One region of the Enterobacter sp. CFEC122 genome, then DNA from elsewhere that is predicted to be linked to it. Evidence: predicted binding sites of a transcription regulator. Region 1 holds the regulator's gene; each other region holds the start of a gene.
What was found. The regulator LexA, encoded in region 1, represses DNA repair genes until DNA is damaged. The targets are predictions, from matches to a motif close to TNCTGTATGTACATACAGNA.
Positions count from the first base shown of each region.

Region 1 (4,577 bases):
TGCTAACCACCGAAAATTTAAAATTTTTTTTCACAGTATGCCCGTTATAGTCTGTTATGAAATAACCCCTGTCTGTTATCACCCAAACAGGAACGAACTATTGCTGTGAATAAGTAGTAAAAGACCCGCTATTTCTTTCCCTAAGTAAAACTCCCTTACGGCCTGTTATATTTTGTGACGGCCCTCAATATTTATAGAAGAGGAAATTATTTTTTCCCAGGTTTTCCATCATGCGGCCCAAAAAACTGCGGGGGATGATCTACCCAGCGATCTTCCCGCGTGGCGGCATACACGGGGTTGAGCGGGTAGTAGATGCGGTTGTGCTTCTTGTTGGCCTCGCCAACGACCAGGAGCCGAACCTCATCGTCCGTGTTGTTGATAAAGGTATGACAGATGCCGGTTCCGGCGGGAAAACCTACGCTGTCGCCAGGCTCCAGTTTCCACAAGTGGCCGTTAATCCAGGCTTCAGGGTAGCCTTCGAGCACGTAAACAAACTCTTCTTCGTCGCTCTCCGCATGCGGATAGGACGTTCTGCGCCCAGGCGGCAGGCGCTCATGATGGATGCCAATACGCCCGAGCCCAAGCTTGCGAGCCAGCGGTGCACCAATGGAAAACAGCTCATCGCTGTCGGGGTAGGTCGAGTCATCCGCGCCTTCCACGTCGCGCCAGTGTCGAATGCAGTCAGGTCTTTTCATTCTGGTTCTCCCGGTTTTCGATGGGTCAGGTATAGCACAGACTGGCGGATCTCGGTGTTTTTAGCAGAACATGATAAAGTGAAGGTTTTCCGTCCTATAACATCCGGGGTGCTACATGGATAAGTCCACAAAAGAGCTGTTAGCGCAGGCCGAAAAGCTGTGTGCGCAACGCAATGTGCGCCTGACTCCGCAGCGCCTTGAAGTATTACGTCTGATGAGCCTGCAGCAGGGTGCCATCAGCGCCTACGATCTTCTGGATCTGCTCCGCGAAAGCGAGCCGCAGGCAAAGCCGCCGACGGTCTATCGCGCGCTGGATTTCCTGCTTGAACAAGGGTTCGTGCACAAGGTGGAATCTACCAACAGCTATGTGCTATGCCATCTGTTCGATCAGCCCACCCACACATCGGCGATGTTTATCTGTGACCGCTGCGGCGTGGTGAAAGAAGAGGCTGCGGAAGGCGTGGAAGATATTATGCATACGCTGGCAGCGAAAATGGGCTTTGCCCTGCGTCATAACGTGATTGAAGCGCACGGGCTCTGTTCCGCGTGCGTGGAGGTGGAAGCCTGTCGCCATCAGGACGCGTGTCAGCACGACCACTCTATCCTGGTGAAGAAAAAGCCGCGTTAGCGGCAAATGAAAAGGCGGCTCATGGCCGCCCTCAGGGTGTACTTCCTTGTACTTTCGGGTGTAGCCCGGTTACCAGCGGTAGTCGTTGCGTTTTTCCCAGTCGCCCACTTCTTTTTCCGCCTGGTCTTTTGCGTAGCCGTAACGCTCCTGGATTTTACCGACAAGCTGATCGCGTTTACCTTCGATGACGGTCATGTCGTCATCCGTCAGCTTACCCCACTGTTCTTTCGCTTTACCTTTGAACTGCTTCCAGTTGCCGCCGATTTCGTCTTTATTCATCATCGTGTCCTCTTCGTTAAGCGTCGGGTCGTAACGTCCGTTACGTTCTTTTCTGCTGGACGTGATAATTATTGTAGTTAAGGATTCCGTGGTTAATTTCATATTCGGAATCTTTAACCGTCACGATATATCGGAGCGCGAGGGAAACCAGGTATTGTTTTGCCAGTGCCGGTGCCAGATAAACGCCAGCGATAACCCGCGCAGCGAGAGGAAGACGGCCAGGGCCAGCCATAAACCATGATTCCCCAGCCAGGGGAGCGTCAGGAGCGTCAGGCCAAATCCGGCCGCCGCGACAGCCATACTGTTGCGCATTTCGGCTCCGCGCGTCGCCCCAATAAACATGCCGTCCAGCAGATAACACCAGACGCCAACCACCGGTAAGACGACTTGCCAGATGAGATAGTGGCTCGCCAGCTCGCGCAGCGCAGGGAGAGAGGTAAGCAATGCAACGATCTGCTCACCGAAGCAGGCGTAAACCAGACCAAAGGCCAGCGCCACCAGCCCCGACTGACGGCAGGCAGCCCGCCACACCTCCCGAAGCTGCCCGCTTTCGCGCGCGCCGTACGCCTGCCCGGAATGCGCTTCAACCGCGTAGGCAAATCCGTCCAGCGCATAGGCGGTAAAGGTCAGAAGCGTCATCAATACCGCATTCACCGCAACGATTTCCGGCCCCAGTCGAGCCCCGAAAACCGTCAGCGCGCCGAAGCAGAGCTGAAGAAGAAGCGAGCGCAGCATGATGTCACGGTTGAGCGCCAGCAGCTTACGGATATTGCCGCGCCATGCGGTTTTGAGCAGCGCCAGGGAGATCCCGCGCATGGCCAGCACACGCCGGACCATCCACAAGCCAATGATAAAGGTTCCGTATTCGGCAATCGCCGTCGCCAGCGCCGCGCCCTGCACGTTCATATGCAGACCCATGACCAGCCAGACGTCCAGAACAATGTTGAGCAGATTACCCACCACCAGCAAAATCACGGGCGCGCGGGCGTACTGCACGCCCAGTAGCCACCCCAGCAGAACCAGGTTTGCCAGCGAGGCGGGTGCGCTGAGCCAGCGGATTTCCAGGAACCGTCGCGCCTGCGCCAGTACCGCTTCGCTGCCACCGACGATATGAAGCGCAAGATCGATCAGGGGGGCCCGCAATACAACGATTAACGCACCCGCGCCAAGCGCGAGGATTAGCGGCTGCACCAGTGCGCGCGCCAGACGCAGCGGATCTTTCGCGCCATAAGCCTGTGCGGTAAGACCGGTGGTACTCATGCGCAAAAAGAGCAGCAGCATAAACAGGAAGCTGGTTGCCGTCGCGCCAATCGCCACGCCGCCAAGATAAACCGGTGAATCAAGATGGCCTATAACGGCAGTATCAACCAGCCCCAGCAAGGGCACGGTAATATTGGAGAAAATCATCGGCAGGGCAAGACGCCACAATGCCTTATCTGATGCCGTCAGTAGTGACATGCAAAATACCGGGAAAGGAGGATGAAGCAGGCTACAGCAGAAGCGTAGCCTGTCAGGAAGAGATTACAGCCATTCACCGTTGCGAATCACGCCTACCGCCAGACCTTCAATAGAGAAGCTCTGTTCGCGGAGGTCGACCACAATCGGGGTGAACTCGCTGTTTTCGGGCAGCAACTGAACAGTGTTACCCTGCTTTTTCAGACGCTTAACGGTCACTTCGTCATCAATGCGTGCGACCACCACCTGGCCGTTTCGCACGTCCTGGGTTTTATGCACCGCAAGCAGATCGCCATCAAGAATGCCGATGTCTTTCATCGACATGCCGCTGACGCGCAGCAGGAAATCAGCGCTCGGTTTGAACATGCCGGGATCGACCTGGTAGTGACCTTCAATATGCTGTTGTGCCAGCAGCGGCTCACCTGCAGCAACGCGGCCTATCAGCGGAATGCCCGTCTCTTCTTCCACCAGCAGGCGGATACCACGCGACGCGCCTGACACAATCTCAATCACACCCTTACGCGCCAGCGCTTTCAGGTGTTCCTCGGCAGCATTCGGAGAACGGAAGCCCAGACGCTGCGCGATTTCCGCACGCGTGGGTGGCATACCCGTCTGGCCGATATGATCCCGAATGAGATCAAACACCTCTTGCTGCCTGGTCGTTAACGCTTTCATTCCGCCCCCTGGGTGTATATACAGTTATGCTGTGAGTATATACAGTCAAAGGCGATTTTGGAACCAAAAACTGCACAAAAAACCAGGGACTTAATTATTCCTCGAGGCTCATCGGAAATGTGACCAAAGCAGGGTGACCCAGGTGATAACGGCAGTGATAATCGCCAGCAACACGGCAGCAGAGCCCATGTCTTTTGCACGGCCAGAAAGCTCATGGAAATCGGAACCAATGCGATCAACAACGGCCTCAATAGCGCTATTAAGAATTTCCACTATCATCACCAGAAGTACGGAACCGATAAGCAGTACGCGGGTAATCGCATCAACATCAAGGAAACAGGCAACGATCACCGCGATGATTGCGGCGACACCCTCCTGGCGAAAAGCGGCTTCGTTGACCCATGCGGCACGGAAACCTTTCCATGAATAGCCGGCGGCTTTGATGATACGCGTTAACCCAGTGGTATTATTGGCCATTAAAAGAACCTTTTTTAAAAAAGAGCGTCATTAACATGAGGCGGAGCGCGTTTCGCTACAGCCTGAAGTATGACGGGTAACAACAGAAATTTTGCGCGCTTTCTGTTATCCTTGCGCCGCAATTGCATTATTAACCAGAGGCTTTACATCGTTTATGTCCGGCTGGCCACGAATTTACTACAAATTACTTAATTTACCATTAAGCATCCTGGTAAAAAGCAAGTCTATCCCAGCAGAACCCGCGCTGGAACTGGGGCTCGATACGTCGCGCCCTATTATGTACGTTTTGCCTTATAACTCGAAGGCAGACTTACTGACGCTTCGCGCCCAGTGTCTGGCGCATGACTTACCTGACCCGCTTGAACCGC
Region 1 covers NZ_JBRIQR010000020.1:22,699-27,275, forward strand. The annotation lists gene ACVCAM_RS15150 (conjugal transfer protein TraF) at 1-34, opposite strand, end outside; gene ACVCAM_RS15155 (cupin domain-containing protein) at 207-695, opposite strand; gene zur (zinc uptake transcriptional repressor Zur) at 811-1,323, shown strand; gene ACVCAM_RS15165 (CsbD family protein) at 1,393-1,602, opposite strand; gene dinF (MATE family efflux transporter DinF) at 1,723-3,060, opposite strand; gene lexA (transcriptional repressor LexA) at 3,124-3,732, opposite strand; gene ACVCAM_RS15180 (diacylglycerol kinase) at 3,841-4,209, opposite strand; gene plsB (glycerol-3-phosphate 1-O-acyltransferase PlsB) at 4,364-4,577, shown strand, end outside.

Region 2 (4,577 bases), on a different contig from region 1:
TTTTCAGCTGTTCCATCGTGGTTGCGCCCAGCAGGGTACTGGCAACAAACGGCTGACGACGCACGAATGCCAGCGCCATCTGCGCAGGGTCAAGACCGTGACGCTTCGCGATATCCACATAGGCGGCAACGGCTTTCTGCGTCTGCTCGCCGCTGTAGCGGGTAAAGCGGCTAAAGAGGGTATTACGCGCACCGGCCGGTTTCGCACCGTTCAGGTATTTCCCCGTCAGCGTGCCGAAGCCGAGACAGGAGTAGGCGAGCAGCTCCACCTCTTCATACTGCGTCACTTCGGCCAGACCCACTTCATAGCTGCGATTAAGCAGGCTGTACGGGTTCTGGATTGTCACGATACGCGGCAGATCGTGCTTATCCGCCAGGTGCAGATAGCGCATGACCCCAAAGGCCGTTTCGTTAGAGACACCAATGTAGCGGATTTTTCCCGCACGCTGGCATTCGGTCAGCGCTTCCAGCGTTTCCAGTAGCGTCACGGTGGGGGCGCTCTCATTCCAGCTGTAGCCGAGCTTACCAAAGCAGTTGGTTGACCGCTGCGGCCAGTGCACCTGGTAGAGGTCGAGATAGTCGGTTTGCAGACGCTTGAGGCTGGCATCCAGTGCGGCGCGGATATTTTTGCGATCGAGGATCTGGTTCGGGCGGATCCCGGTATCGTTGTTGCGCGCGGGGCCACTGACTTTGGAGGCAATCACCAGCTTTTCACGGTTGCCGCGTTTTGCCAGCCATTTACCGACGTAGGTTTCGGTAAGTCCCTGCGTCTCAGGACGTGGCGGTACAGGGTACATCTCTGCGACATCAATCAGGTTAATGCCCTGGCTGACAGCGTAATCGAGTTGTGCATGGGCATCGGCTTCGCTGTTTTGTTCACCAAATGTCATCGTGCCCAACCCCAGTTGGCTAATTTCCAGAGCGCTGTGGGGGATACGGTGATAATGCATAGCCGGCTTCCTCAATAGACTTATAGACCGCGTCAGGCCGTGCCCGACAAAGGAATATAAACATGGCAGAGGGGAAGCAAAAGGGGAAGAAAAAAATCAAAAAGGCCAGCAAGCGACTGACCTCTCTCTGTTTATCGCTCGATAATTTGCGAGACTTCGTCGCGATTGATCTGCATTTTATTGCCTTCCTGGTCGCGGTAGCTGACCAGACCGGTATCATCGTCGACTTCGGGTTTACCGTCGGTCAGGATCATTCGACCATCTTTTGTCGCCATGACGTAATCGCTGCTACAGCCCGATACAGCAAACGCTAAACCGACTGCTGACACTAACACTGCCCATTTTTTCATCGTTATCGTCCTCATCTGGCTTGTATCAAATCATAATCTAGTATTAACCCGATATGGCGACTTGAGGAAGCGGTAAAATCTTAAAAAGCAGTCGATTATGTTCGAGAGCTCTCAAAATAAGTAAAAAACTATGTTTTCAACAGGAAATGACGTGCGAGTAGTGCACCGGTGAAATTCTTTTTGAGATAAAAACCGCGCGGCAACGTCAGGATAGGCTCGCCCTGCGCGCCGATTGCCTCGGTAAGTGCTTTACTGTTGGCCGCTTTCGGACGCAGCTGTAATACTTCTCCGTGTCGGGCGGTGATACGCTCTACCTGCCCAAGCACAATCATGTCCATCAGCTCCTCCCAGTCCAGACGCAGCTGATGCTCCTCATCCTCGTCAGGGCTCCAGAGAAGCGGCGCGCCGACGCGTCGGTCGGCCAGGGGGATCTGACGCTCACCCTCAACCGGTACCCACAATACGCGCTTCAGCTTGTGGCGAACGTGGCTGGTTTCCCAGGTTACACCGGTATTGCCGGTTAGTGGCGCAACGCAGACGAAGGTGGTCTCAAGCGGCTTGCCCTGGCGGTCTACAGGGATGGTTTTTAACTCCACGCCAAGGGCTGCAAAATCCTGCTCGGGTTTGCTCCCTGCGCTGGCACCCAGCCACAGCTCCAGCAGCATACCGATCCAGCCTTTATCCCGCTTCAGATCCTTTGGGATCGGAAGCCCGGCCATTGCCGCCAGCTCGCCAAGCGAAAAGCCAGCCAGACGCTGTGCCTGCAGTAGCAACTGGCTCTCGCTGGACGGTGGTGAGAGCAAGGGTGTAAGCGGGTGCATGACGGTAACCTTTTGATTAAAAAATAAACGAAGAAATTGTCCCCTGTGGATAGAGTTTAACTTTTTCTGTACCAATATGACATCTCTATGATTTATAGGATTTTTTATTGGTCTGAAATCGTTCCGCCTGGGTGAGAAAACCGGTTGTTCAAATCTGGTCACTGACAATGAACAGGATCTTACACCATGTTATCCACAGAAAAATGGGATAACTGGGCATAACCCTGACTACTGTTTCCATTTACAGCCTTGACGTGCGATGAAAATCGAATTTTCAAACAAATTGTGACTAACTTATTGGCACAATCTGTGGATAAAACCGACGCTGTTCGATCTTTCATCAGTGCGACGATCCCTGATGTGACGATCGTCACGCTAATCAGTTTTTTGTTTATCTCAATGCATATAACCATATGAAAATAATCATATTAATGGGGTGGGGTATAAAAGGACGTTTTGTGGTACTTGAGGTTGTTCATCGGTAATCAGACACTTCTTCACAACTATATCCACAGAAAAGGTGAATAAAATTCCCTTTGCTGTCTCATATCTGTTTATAACTCCGCACATATTTGTGAGTTATTCAATTGTTATTAGGTTGCAGGCCTGTAAGAGAGTGGTTTACCGCCTCCCTGTAGTGTGAAACAATCATTCATATATAAGGTTTAGTTTGGGGTAGTCCGGTGATTGATGACGATGGCTACCGCCCAAACGTAGGAATAGTAATTTGTAATCGTCAGGGCCAGGTGATGTGGGCCCGTCGATATGGTCAGCACTCCTGGCAGTTCCCGCAAGGCGGGATCAATCCTGGAGAGTCCCCAGAACAAGCGATGTACCGGGAGCTTTTTGAAGAGGTCGGTTTGAGCCGAAAAGATGTTCGCATCCTGGCTTCGACCCGCAACTGGTTGCGTTACAAGTTACCGAAACGTTTGGTGCGTTGGGACACAAAGCCGGTTTGTATCGGCCAGAAACAGAAGTGGTTTCTGTTGCAGTTGGTGGGCAACGATTCAGACATCAATATGCAAACCAGCAGTACGCCGGAGTTCGATGGCTGGCGCTGGGTGAGCTATTGGTATCCTGTTCGTCAGGTCGTGTCATTTAAGCGCGATGTTTACCGTAGGGTGATGAAAGAGTTTGCAAGTGTGGTGATGCAGCTTCAGGAGATCCCGCCTAAGCCGCAGAGCGCACCTGCCTGGCGACGTAAAAGAGGTTAAGCTACGCAAATCATGCTCACCCGCTTGCGAGAAATAGTCGAGAAGGTGGCCAGCGCGCCGCGTCTGAACGAGGCGCTGAATATTCTGGTCACCGACATCTGTCTTGCGATGGAGACCGAGGTCTGTTCGGTGTATCTGGCCGACCACGATCGGCGCTGCTATTACCTGATGGCGACCCGTGGTTTGAAAAAACCGCGTGGACGCACCGTAACGCTCGCATTTGATGAGGGTATCGTGGGTCTGGTTGGGCGACTGGCTGAACCCATTAACCTTGCTGACGCGCAAAAACACCCCAGCTTTAAATACATTCCTTCCGTAAAAGAAGAGCGCTTCCGCGCTTTCCTTGGCGTGCCGATTATCCAGCGTCGCCAGCTTCTCGGCGTGCTGGTTGTCCAGCAGCGTGAGCTACGTCAGTACGACGAAAGCGAGGAGTCATTCCTCGTCACGCTGGCCACGCAGATGGCGGCGATCCTCTCCCAGTCTCAGCTTGCCGCGCTCTTTGGCCAGTATCGCCATACGCGCATTCGTGCCCTTCCGGCCTCGCCAGGCGTGGCGATTGCTGAAGGCTGGATGGATGCCACGCTGCCGCTCATGGAGCAGGTTTATGAAGCCTCAACGCTTGATGAAGCGCTGGAGCGCGAGCGTCTTACCGCCGCGCTGGAAGAGGCCGCGAATGAATTTCGTCGCTACAGCAAGCGCTTTGCCGCAGGCGCGCAAAAAGAGACGGCGGCCATCTTTGACCTCTATTCGCACCTGCTTTCCGATGCGCGCCTGCGCCGTGAGCTTTTTGCGGAAGTGGATAAAGGCTCGGTCGCGGAGTGGGCGGTTAAGAAGGTCATCGAAAAATTTGCCGATCAATTTGCGGCACTGACCGACGGTTACCTGAAAGAGCGCGCAGGCGATCTGCGCGCCCTGGGGCAGCGCCTGCTGTTCCATCTTGATGACACCATTCAGGGGCCGAACGCCTGGCCAAAACGGTTTGTTCTGGTCGCCGATGAACTCTCAGCAACGACGCTGGCTGAACTGCCGCAGGACAGGCTGGCCGGTGTGGTGGTGCGCGATGGTGCCGCCAACTCGCACGCCGCCATTATGGTGCGCGCGCTGGGTATCCCTACCGTTATGGGGGCGGACATTCAGCCGTCGGTACTTCATCGCCGTACGCTGGTGGTCGACGGCTATCGCGGTGAGCTGCTGGTCGATCCTGAGCCGGTTCTGCTCCAGGAATACCAGCGTCTTATCAGCG
Region 2 covers NZ_JBRIQR010000013.1:102,320-106,896, reverse strand. The annotation lists gene ACVCAM_RS11465 (NADP(H)-dependent aldo-keto reductase) at 1-949, opposite strand, end outside; gene ACVCAM_RS11460 (YgdI/YgdR family lipoprotein) at 1,081-1,299, opposite strand; gene mutH (DNA mismatch repair endonuclease MutH) at 1,428-2,120, opposite strand; gene rppH (RNA pyrophosphohydrolase) at 2,804-3,334, shown strand; gene ptsP (phosphoenolpyruvate--protein phosphotransferase) at 3,347-4,577, shown strand, end outside.
Region 2: a site for LexA is predicted at 2,350-2,369, ahead of mutH (DNA mismatch repair endonuclease MutH). Genes of this name have one in related genera too.

Region 3 (4,577 bases), on a different contig from region 1:
TCGACCCAGTTCGCGGTAATCACCTCGCCCTTAGCGGCAAAAAGGCCGTCGGCCTGCGCCGCCGGTTCGAAAGTAACATCATGTCCAGCGATACGATACTGGCCGCCAAAAACGGCGTTCGCTTCCGGCTTTAGCTGACGCACGGCATCCCCGAACAACGTCAGGTATTCCGCTTCTTCCGGGGCTTTGAGCAGCATGAAAGGCGCAGTTGCCCAGGGGCTTAATACCTGCTCCAGCGCATAATGCAAACGGGGCTGCGTATCGCTAAGGATGAATTCGTGTTCTTTTGCGAGATCTGGCTGTGCAAACAGTTCCTGATAACTTTCGGTATCCGGAACAAGGTCACGCCATGCAAGTTTCGTAATGGTCAAAGTTGATGTTTTTTAGTCAGATGTAAAAGCGTGGAGTATACCGTAAGCGGGGGGCTGTACCCAAGCAGGATTGGGGATTTCGACAGGGTGATTGGCTGCATTCACTCACAGGATATGATTTCTTTTCAGCAGATTGCTAAAAAACTGATATTCTGAACAGAGTTACGTGGTAACACTGAGATCGCAATGAAATATCAACAACTGGAAAATCTCGAAAGCGGCTGGAAATGGAAGTACCTGGTCAAAAAGCACCGTGAAGGGGAGCTGATCACCTGCTACATCGAAGCCAGCGCTGCGCAAGAAGCCGTGGATATTTTGCTGACCCTCGAAAACGAACCGGTACAGGTCAACGGCTGGATTGAGAAACACATTAATCCTGCGTTGTTAAACCGGATGAAGCAAACTATCCGCGCGCGACGCAAACGGCATTTTAATGCTGAGCACCAGCACACTCGCAAAAAATCAATCGACCTGGAATTTGTTGTCTGGCAGCGCCTGGCCGGGCTGGCACAACGACGGGGTAAAACGCTGTCGGAAACCATCGTGCAGTTGATTGAGGATGCAGAACATAAAGAGAAGTACGCCAACCAGATGTCGACACTGAAGAATGACCTTCAGGCGCTGTTGGGTAAAAAGTAGTTTTTTACTTTTCTTCAGACAATAAAAAACCCCGCATTGCGGGGTTTTTTTATAAGACGATAACTTATGCCGCTGGCTGAGTTACAACGTCTTTGATGCCTTTAACTTCGATCTCTACGCGACGATCTGGAGCCAGGCAGTCGATCAGTGCAGCGCGAGCTTTCACGTTGTCACAGGTGTTGCCAGTAACTGGGTTAGCTTCGCCCATACCACGTGGGGAGATCTTGTTAGCTGGGATACCTTTAGAGATCAGGTAATCAACAACAGACTGAGCACGTTTCTCAGACAGTTTCTGGTTGTAAGCGTCAGAACCGATACGGTCGGTGAAGCCCAGAACCACTACAGAACCGTCTTTAGGATCCAGGTTGCTCAGCTGGGTGTACAGCTGATCCAGTGCCTGCTGGCCTTCTGGTTTCAGAGTCGCTTTGTTGAAGTTGAACAGAACGTCAGACTTCAGAGTGAAGTGCTTGGTCTGTACTTCTGGAGCTGGAGCCGGCGCTGGAGCAACAACTGGTGCTGCTTCTTCCTGCTGGCCGAAACGGTAGGAAACACCTACGCTCAGCATGCCGTTGTCTGGACGAACACCAACGGTGTTGCCGTCGCCGATGTTGTTAACCCACTGGTATTCCAGACGGGTAGCGATGTCACGGGTCATAGCCCACTCAACGCCACCAGCGAATACTGGGGAAACACCGGTGTCATGGTCGTCGCCAGCGATGCTGTTGCTGGAGTCAGCGCGCCATACCATGCCGCCCAGACGGGTGTACACGTCCAGATCGTCAGTTACTGGGTAACCCAGTTTAGCGGTCAGCTGAACGCCCTGTGCTTTGAAAGCGCCGTTTACGGTGTCGCCTTTGTATGGCATACGACCTAACCAGTCGTAACCCATTTCAAAACCAACATACGGGTTAACCTGATAGCCACCGAACGCACCTGCACCAAGCTGGCTCTCGTGAGTTGGGCCATCATTGTTCAGGCTGCTGTTGTACCAGCCGGTGTCGTGGAACTGAGACCAGCCCAGTTTACCGCCTGCATACCAGGTATTATCTTTCGGAGCGGCCTGCGCTACGGTAGCGAAGCCAGCCAGTGCCACTGCAATCGCGATAGCTGTCTTTTTCATTTTTTGCGCCTCGTTATCATCCAAAATTCGCCATGAAAGTCTCAAGAGAGAATCACGGTTAAATCCTTCACCGGGGGGCGTGGTCAAATATAAATCTACCGATATCTTCGGCTTAGGCCGAGCACCCCTGGCGATGTAAAGTCTACAACGTAGCTGAAAACTTACAAGTGTGAAGTCCGTCAGGCATATGAAAAAAAAAGTTCCGTATACCGATTATTTAACATTTTTTGAACGAATTTTGTGCAATAAAATTAAGGAGAACCGCACCAGACAAGCCTTGCCGCAATTTTAAGGCCGGGAACTAAAATCCCATCTTGCGGTCAAAAAAAATTCCAGGAAAAATCTTAATTTCACTCAATGATACAAATTTGAGTGAATTTTTAGCCCAGAAAGTTGTCCTCTGCGGTAAGAATCCGATCGAACCGGACGCATAATGAACCCGATCGCATTCCCTTCTTCAGCGGCTTCAGTCAGTCGGAAATGTTCCTCTTCCGTCAATTCTTCCGGTAACCAGCCAATCACCACGCTGTAATTTCCTGTGCGTAACGCGCGGATCATCGACTCAACGGTATCGCAAGGCGGAAGTTGATTAATCTGCATGACCTTGGTCAGCGGAAGGCCTGCGGATTGAACCCACTCGCGACTCAGCTTTTGCTGAGGCGTGAGCCAAAGCTGCCAGCGCGATTGCTGACCGAGCTGTTGTAATAATGGCAGTAAAAGAAGTTGCGTTAACAAGGGCTGGTCTTCACGATAAACCACTTCACTGATAAGTCCTGTGGAAACACGCTCGACGGAATTCTGCGCGACATTGCCTGCGGCAGAAGAGAGAGAGGTTGCGCGATTTGCATAGCCTGAAGTGTGCATATTCATTCCAGCCCTGTGGTTACTGTATGGATATACAGTAACTCCTGTATGCCCAAAGATCAACCTCATTTTCGGAAAGCGACTCGCAAAATTCATTCAATCTTGATGCCCCTCGAAAAATCATCTTGCTCAACGACGATAAGTTGCCTATTTTCCTGCTAACGGATCCGCTAGTAAGAAATTTCGTTGTTAGCCTATGATTTTGAAGGGAAATATTATGAAAAAGATATCTTATGAACGGATTTATAAATCCCAGGAATACCTCTCTCCGTTGGGCGAGATTCATCATCGCGCGCTGTTTGGCGGTTACACCCTGGCGGTCGATGATGCGGTCTTTGCCATGGTGTCCGATGGCGAACTTTACCTTCGCGCGTGTGAAGAGAGTGCAAAATACTGTGTAAAAAATGCTTCCTCCTTCTTGACGTTGATGAAGCGAGGCCGCCCGGTGCTGCTCAACTATTATCGTGTGGATGACGGATTATGGCAGGACAGGGAGCGGTTGCTTCAGCTCTCCTCGTTTGCACTCAGTGCGGCAAGGAAAGAGCGCTACCAGCGTCATCAACGAAACCGTCTTAAGGATCTGCCGAACCTGACCTTTCAGCTTGAAGTCTTGCTCTATGAAGCCGGTATCACCAATGAAGAAACGCTGCGGGCGCTGGGCGCCAGAGCGAGCTGGCTGAAGATGCGGGCAAAGAATAAAGCACTCAGTATAAAAGTGCTCTTTGCGCTGGAAGGGGCTATCGAAGGGCTGCATGAGGCGGCGCTCCCGGCAGGTATCCGCCGGGAACTGACGGAGTGGTTTAATGCGCTGCCTGAGCCGCAGGAGAGTCGTTCCTCCAGGTAGCGATGTGCTGTTGCAGACGGCAAATTTCAGGCAGCAGAGCGATCAGCAGGCCTATCTGCTGAAGAACCAGCGGCGCTTTGCTGTCATTTCCCGGGTCAAGATGCGCAATGCGTTGAGCCAGTTCATCCAGAGCCTGTCGAACGCGCGGTTCATCGGCCGGGCGGTGATGAAGCGCATCATCGACATAGCAGACGGCGTCATCGAGGAGGTTGAGAACCGCCGGGTTAGTGAGCTTCTCGCGGTGGGCCCCCAGCGTCGAAATATAGCTGGTGAAGGTATGGTTCAGGCAGAGCAGGCGGAACGCTGTCTCACGAATCTCAGCCGTGGCGCGCGGCTCCGTTGACATGTTAGAGACCACGGAGGCCAGTTCAGCATCACTGTTGTGCGCGTCGCGACGTGCTATCCGGTAAGCCAGACGGTTATCGCGGCCCTGGTGGTACTGCTCCAGAATTGCGTCAAGGTAACGACAGTTGGCATTCATCGCCCTGTCTACCACGCGCGGCAAATTGCGAAAACGCCAGTCCGGCCAGATAAAGCTGACCGCGGCCCAGGCAATCGCGCAGCCAATCAGCGTATCAATCACGCGGGGCAGGGCGACTTCAAACCCTTCACCCAGCAGATTAAAGCAGAGCAGCACCAGCAGCGTGATGAACATGGTGGCATGGGCGTATTGCACGTTGCGAAACGCGAAAAACAGCACGCCGGTGATCACGATCAGAATCAGCTGCCCTTCGACAGA
Region 3 covers NZ_JBRIQR010000001.1:292,648-297,224, forward strand. The annotation lists gene ACVCAM_RS01305 (AAA family ATPase) at 1-371, opposite strand, end outside; gene matP (macrodomain Ter protein MatP) at 558-1,010, shown strand; gene ompA (porin OmpA) at 1,075-2,130, opposite strand; gene sulA (SOS-induced cell division inhibitor SulA) at 2,485-2,994, opposite strand; gene ACVCAM_RS01325 (TfoX/Sxy family DNA transformation protein) at 3,212-3,838, shown strand; gene yccS (YccS family putative transporter) at 3,795-4,577, opposite strand, start outside.
Region 3: a site for LexA is predicted at 3,015-3,034, ahead of sulA (SOS-induced cell division inhibitor SulA). Genes of this name have one in related genera too.

Region 4 (4,577 bases), on a different contig from region 1:
GCCGGAATGCGCTGGGCCGCTTTTTTCAGCAGCGACTCAATCCACTCCACGCTCGGCACGTTCGGAGAGTGGATGTCGTACACCCCCGGACCGATTTCGTTCGGGTAGTCGAATTCTTCAAACGACTCCAGCAGCTCCATGTCTGAACGCGAGGTCTCGATGGTGATCACGTCAGCGTCCAGCGCGGCTATCGAATCCATGATGTCGTTAAATTCGCAGTAACACATGTGGGTGTGGATCTGGGTGTCGTCCTTCGCCACCACGGCGTTGATGCGGAATGCCTCCACGCCCCACTTCAGGTAGGCATCCCAGTCACTGCGGCGCAGCGGCAGACCTTCGCGCAGGGCCGGTTCGTCAATCTGGATGATGCCTATGCCTGCAGCTTCCAGATCCGCCACTTCATCACGCAGCGCCAGTGCGATTTGCTTCGCGATGGTCTCGCGGGTTACGTCCTCACGCGGGAAGGACCAGCAAAGGATGGTCACCGGACCGGTGAGCATGCCTTTTACCGGCTTGTCGGTCAGGGACTGGGCGTACTTCGCCCACTCAACCGTGATCGGCTCCGGACGGCTGACGTCACCGATGACCACCGGCGGCTTGACGCAGCGGGAGCCATAGCTTTGCACCCAGCCGTTCTGGGTAAAGACGAACCCGTCCAGGTGTTCACCGAAGTATTCCACCATGTCGTTACGCTCGGCCTCGCCGTGCACCAGCACGTCCAGCCCCAGCCGCTCCTGCTCGATAATCGCCTGCTTGATGTGTTCGGCAATCCCGGTGCGGTAGTGATTCGCATCCAGATTCCCCTTTTTGAAGTCCAGACGCAGGCCGCGGATTTCGGTAGTCTGCGGGAAGGAACCGATAGTGGTGGTTGGCCACGCGGGCAGGTTGAAGCGGGCGCGCTGGGCTTCGGCACGCACTTCATACGAGCTCTGGCGCTGGCTGTCCTGAGCGGTGATGGCCGCCAGGCGTTTTTCTACCGCCGGGTTGTGCACGCGAGCCGAGTGGCGGCGCGCCTGGATTGGTGCACTCCATTCGCGAATCGCCGCCGTGTCGTCGCTGTTCAGCGCATCGCGCAGCAGCGCTAGCTCTTCACATTTTTGCAGGGCGAAGGCAAACCAGCTTTTTACTTCAGGGTCGAGACGGGTTTCCACGCTCAGATCGATCGGACTGTGCAGCAGCGAGCAGGATGAAGCCACCCAAAGCTCGCGTTTGCCGACGATGTCTTTAATTTGGGCGTATTTCTCGGTCAGATCGGCGCGCCAGACGTTACGGCCGTTGACCAGACCGGCGGAGAGCAGCCAGTCTGCTGGCAGGCGCTTGTGCAGTTCTGCGACGTCATCTTTGCCATGCACCAGGTCAACGTGCAGCCCCTGCACCGGCAATCTGGTGATGGTGCTGAGGTTCGGCGTCACACCTTCAAAGTAGGTGGTAAGCAACAGCTTCACCTGCCCGTTGAGTGCATCGTAAGCCGGTTTGAAAGCATCAAGCCAAACCTGCGGCAGCTCAAGCACCAGCGCGGGCTCGTCGATTTGCACCCACTGAATGCCGCGTTTGCCCAGTTCAATCAGCACCTGTTTGTAGACCGGCAGAATGTCCTTCAGCAGGCTCAGACGATCGAACTGCTCGCCTTTGACTTTCCCCAACCACAGATAGGTCACCGGCCCCAACAGTACGGGTTTCACCTGGTGGCCCAGCGCCAGCGCTTCGTCCACTTCATCCAGAAGCTGCGTCCAGGTCAGCCTGAACTGCTGACCTTTTACGAACTCCGGCACCATATAGTGATAGTTAGTGTTAAACCACTTGGTCATTTCCGCCGCTGCCGCTGGCTCACCCGTTGGCGCACGGCCACGGCCGATGCGGAACAGGGTATCGATATCTACCGATCCATCGTTGTTCTGATGACGAGCCGGCACGTTGCCAAGCAGCAGGCTTGTCGTCAGAACATGGTCGTACCAGGCGAAATCGCCCACCGGCAGCAGGTCAATTCCCGCCTGCTTCTGCTGCGCCCAGTGACGGGCGCGCAGCTCGCGCCCCACTGCCAGCAGTTCTTCACGGGTGGCGTTCCCCGCCCAGTAGCTTTCTTGCGCTTTTTTCAGCTCGCGACGCAGGCCAACGCGAGGGAAACCGAGAGTGTGATTACGGATTGTCATGGTATGCCCCTTGTGAAATTCGTTATTTAGACGTCCAGATGTTTACACTTCTATAATTGGCAGGTACTGTATATTCCTCAAGCGCAAAATGTTCATGGCGAAGTGAAGGACTTTCATGATCGAGATAAAACACCTGAAAACGCTACAAGCGTTGCGGAACTGCGGATCGCTCGCGGCAGCGGCGGCCACGCTGCACCAGACCCAGTCCGCCCTTTCTCACCAGTTCAGCGATCTGGAACAACGCCTCGGCTTCCGTCTTTTTGTGCGTAAGAGCCAGCCGCTGCGCTTTACGCCGCAGGGTGAAATTTTGCTTCAGCTGGCGAATCAGGTCCTGCCGCAGATCGCCAGCGCGCTGCAGGCATGTAACGAACCGCAGCAGACCACGCTGCGTATCGCCATTGAGTGCCACAGCTGTATTCAGTGGCTGACCCCCGCGCTTGAGAACTTCCGCCAGAAGTGGCCGCAGGTGGAGATGGACTTTAAATCCGGCGTGACGTTCGACCCGCAGCCCTCGCTGCAGCAGGGCGAGCTGGATCTGGTGATGACGTCCGATATTCTGCCGCGCAGCGGCCTGCACTATTCACCGATGTTTGATTATGAAGTGCGCCTGGTGCTGGCACCGGATCATCCGCTGGCGGCCAAAACGCGCATCACGCCGGAAGATCTGGCGACGGAAACGCTGCTGATTTACCCGGTTCAGCGCAGTCGTCTGGATATCTGGCGGCACTTCCTGCAGCCCGCGGGCATCAGTCCGCAGCTAAAAAGCGTGGATAACACCCTGCTGTTGATTCAGATGGTGGCGGCCAGAATGGGTATCGCGGCGCTGCCGCACTGGGTGGTAGAGAGCTTTGAACGCCAGGGGCTGGTGGTGACCAAGACCCTGGGTGAAGGACTGTGGAGCCGGCTGTACGCCGCCGTGCGCGATGGCGAGCAGCGTCAGCCGATTACGGAGGCGTTTATTCGCTCAGCGCGGAACCACGCGTGCGACCATCTTCCGTTTGTGCGGAGCGCGGAGCGACCCAGCGTCGATGGACCCACAGCGAAGCCAGGATCACCGCTCCCCCAATAAGGAAGCTCGGCCAGTGCGGCTGTTGCTGCCAGATGGCAAGGTTGACCAGCAGCCCTGCAGGAACATGTACGTTGTTCATGATCCCGAGCGTACCGGCGTCGACCTGCGTCGCGCCGTAGTTCCACATGAAGTACCCCAACCCGGAAGCCACGACGCCCAGCCAGACCAGAACACCCCACTGTACGGTGGTGGTAGGCAGCTTTTGCGGGTTACCCAGCATAAACCACGCCGCCACCGCGACGATCGCGGCCCCCATGTAGAACCACGCAAACGCGTTATGCTGCGGCATCGGACGGGTTTCCATCAGGCGTTTGTAGCCCACCATGCCGATGGCGAAGCTGATGTTGGCGAGCTGGACGAACATCAGCCCGGTCCAGAAGTGATCGCTCACTTTGTCGTAGCGAATAATTGCCGCGCCAATCACCGCCAGCGCCGCGCTCAGCAGATATCCCCAACGCAGGCGGCGCTTGCTGAGCAAATCGTAGATCAGCGTGATATAGAGCGGCGTTAACACGGTGAACAGCAGGAATTCCGAGACGGACAGGTAGACATAAGCCCGGAAGCTGAACAGGTACATGATGCCGAGCTGCATCGCCCCCACCAGCATATACAGCACAATCGTTTTCAGCGACTGCCCGCGCGTGCGCAGAAACGGCAGGAACACCAGCGCCGCCAGCCCCACGCGCATCAGCACCGAGAAGTAGCTGTCGACCGAACCGGCAAGGTATTCGCCAATCAGGCTAAAGGAGAAGGCCCACAGGATAGTGGTGATAATGAGTAGCGCCACAATGCTTGTCTCTCAGAAAGAAGGACAGGCATTGTAGCGAACTCTTTAGTTGACAACTGAGCAATAAACAACCGAATGAAGATTATTCAAGGAACAGCTTGCGCAGGTATTTCGGTACCGCGTTGTCAGCGTTAGAACCAATCACCTCCAGCTCCGGGTGCAGATCTTTCAGACGCTGATGCGCGTTCTGCATGATGCAGCCCTTACCCGCCATCGACAGCATTTCAGCATCGTTCATGCCGTCACCAAAGGCGATACAGTCTTTCAGCTCGAAGCCCAGACGTTTCGCGACCGCTTCCAGCGCGTGCCCTTTGGAGACGCCTCCCGCCATCACTTCCAGACAGGTCAGGGTTGAGAAGCTGACGTTGACGCGATCGCCCCAGCGGGCGTTGATCGCCTGTTCCAGCGGGAGCAGCACTTCGTGGCTGTCGCAGGTGAAGAACACCTTGCTGATCCCCTCCGGCTCCAGCAGGCCTGGCTCGTACAGGGAGTAGTTGAATACGGCTTCCTTGAAGAAACGCATCTCATCCGGGCGGTGGCGGTTCATGAACCAGTCGTCGTCGCGGTAAAC
Region 4 covers NZ_JBRIQR010000048.1:19,791-24,367, forward strand. The annotation lists gene metE (5-methyltetrahydropteroyltriglutamate--homocysteine S-methyltransferase) at 1-2,150, opposite strand, end outside; gene metR (HTH-type transcriptional regulator MetR) at 2,266-3,219, shown strand; gene ACVCAM_RS23070 (carboxylate/amino acid/amine transporter) at 3,107-4,006, opposite strand; gene yigL (sugar/pyridoxal phosphate phosphatase YigL) at 4,089-4,577, opposite strand, start outside.
Region 4: a site for LexA is predicted at 2,215-2,234, ahead of metR (HTH-type transcriptional regulator MetR). Genes of this name have one in related genera too.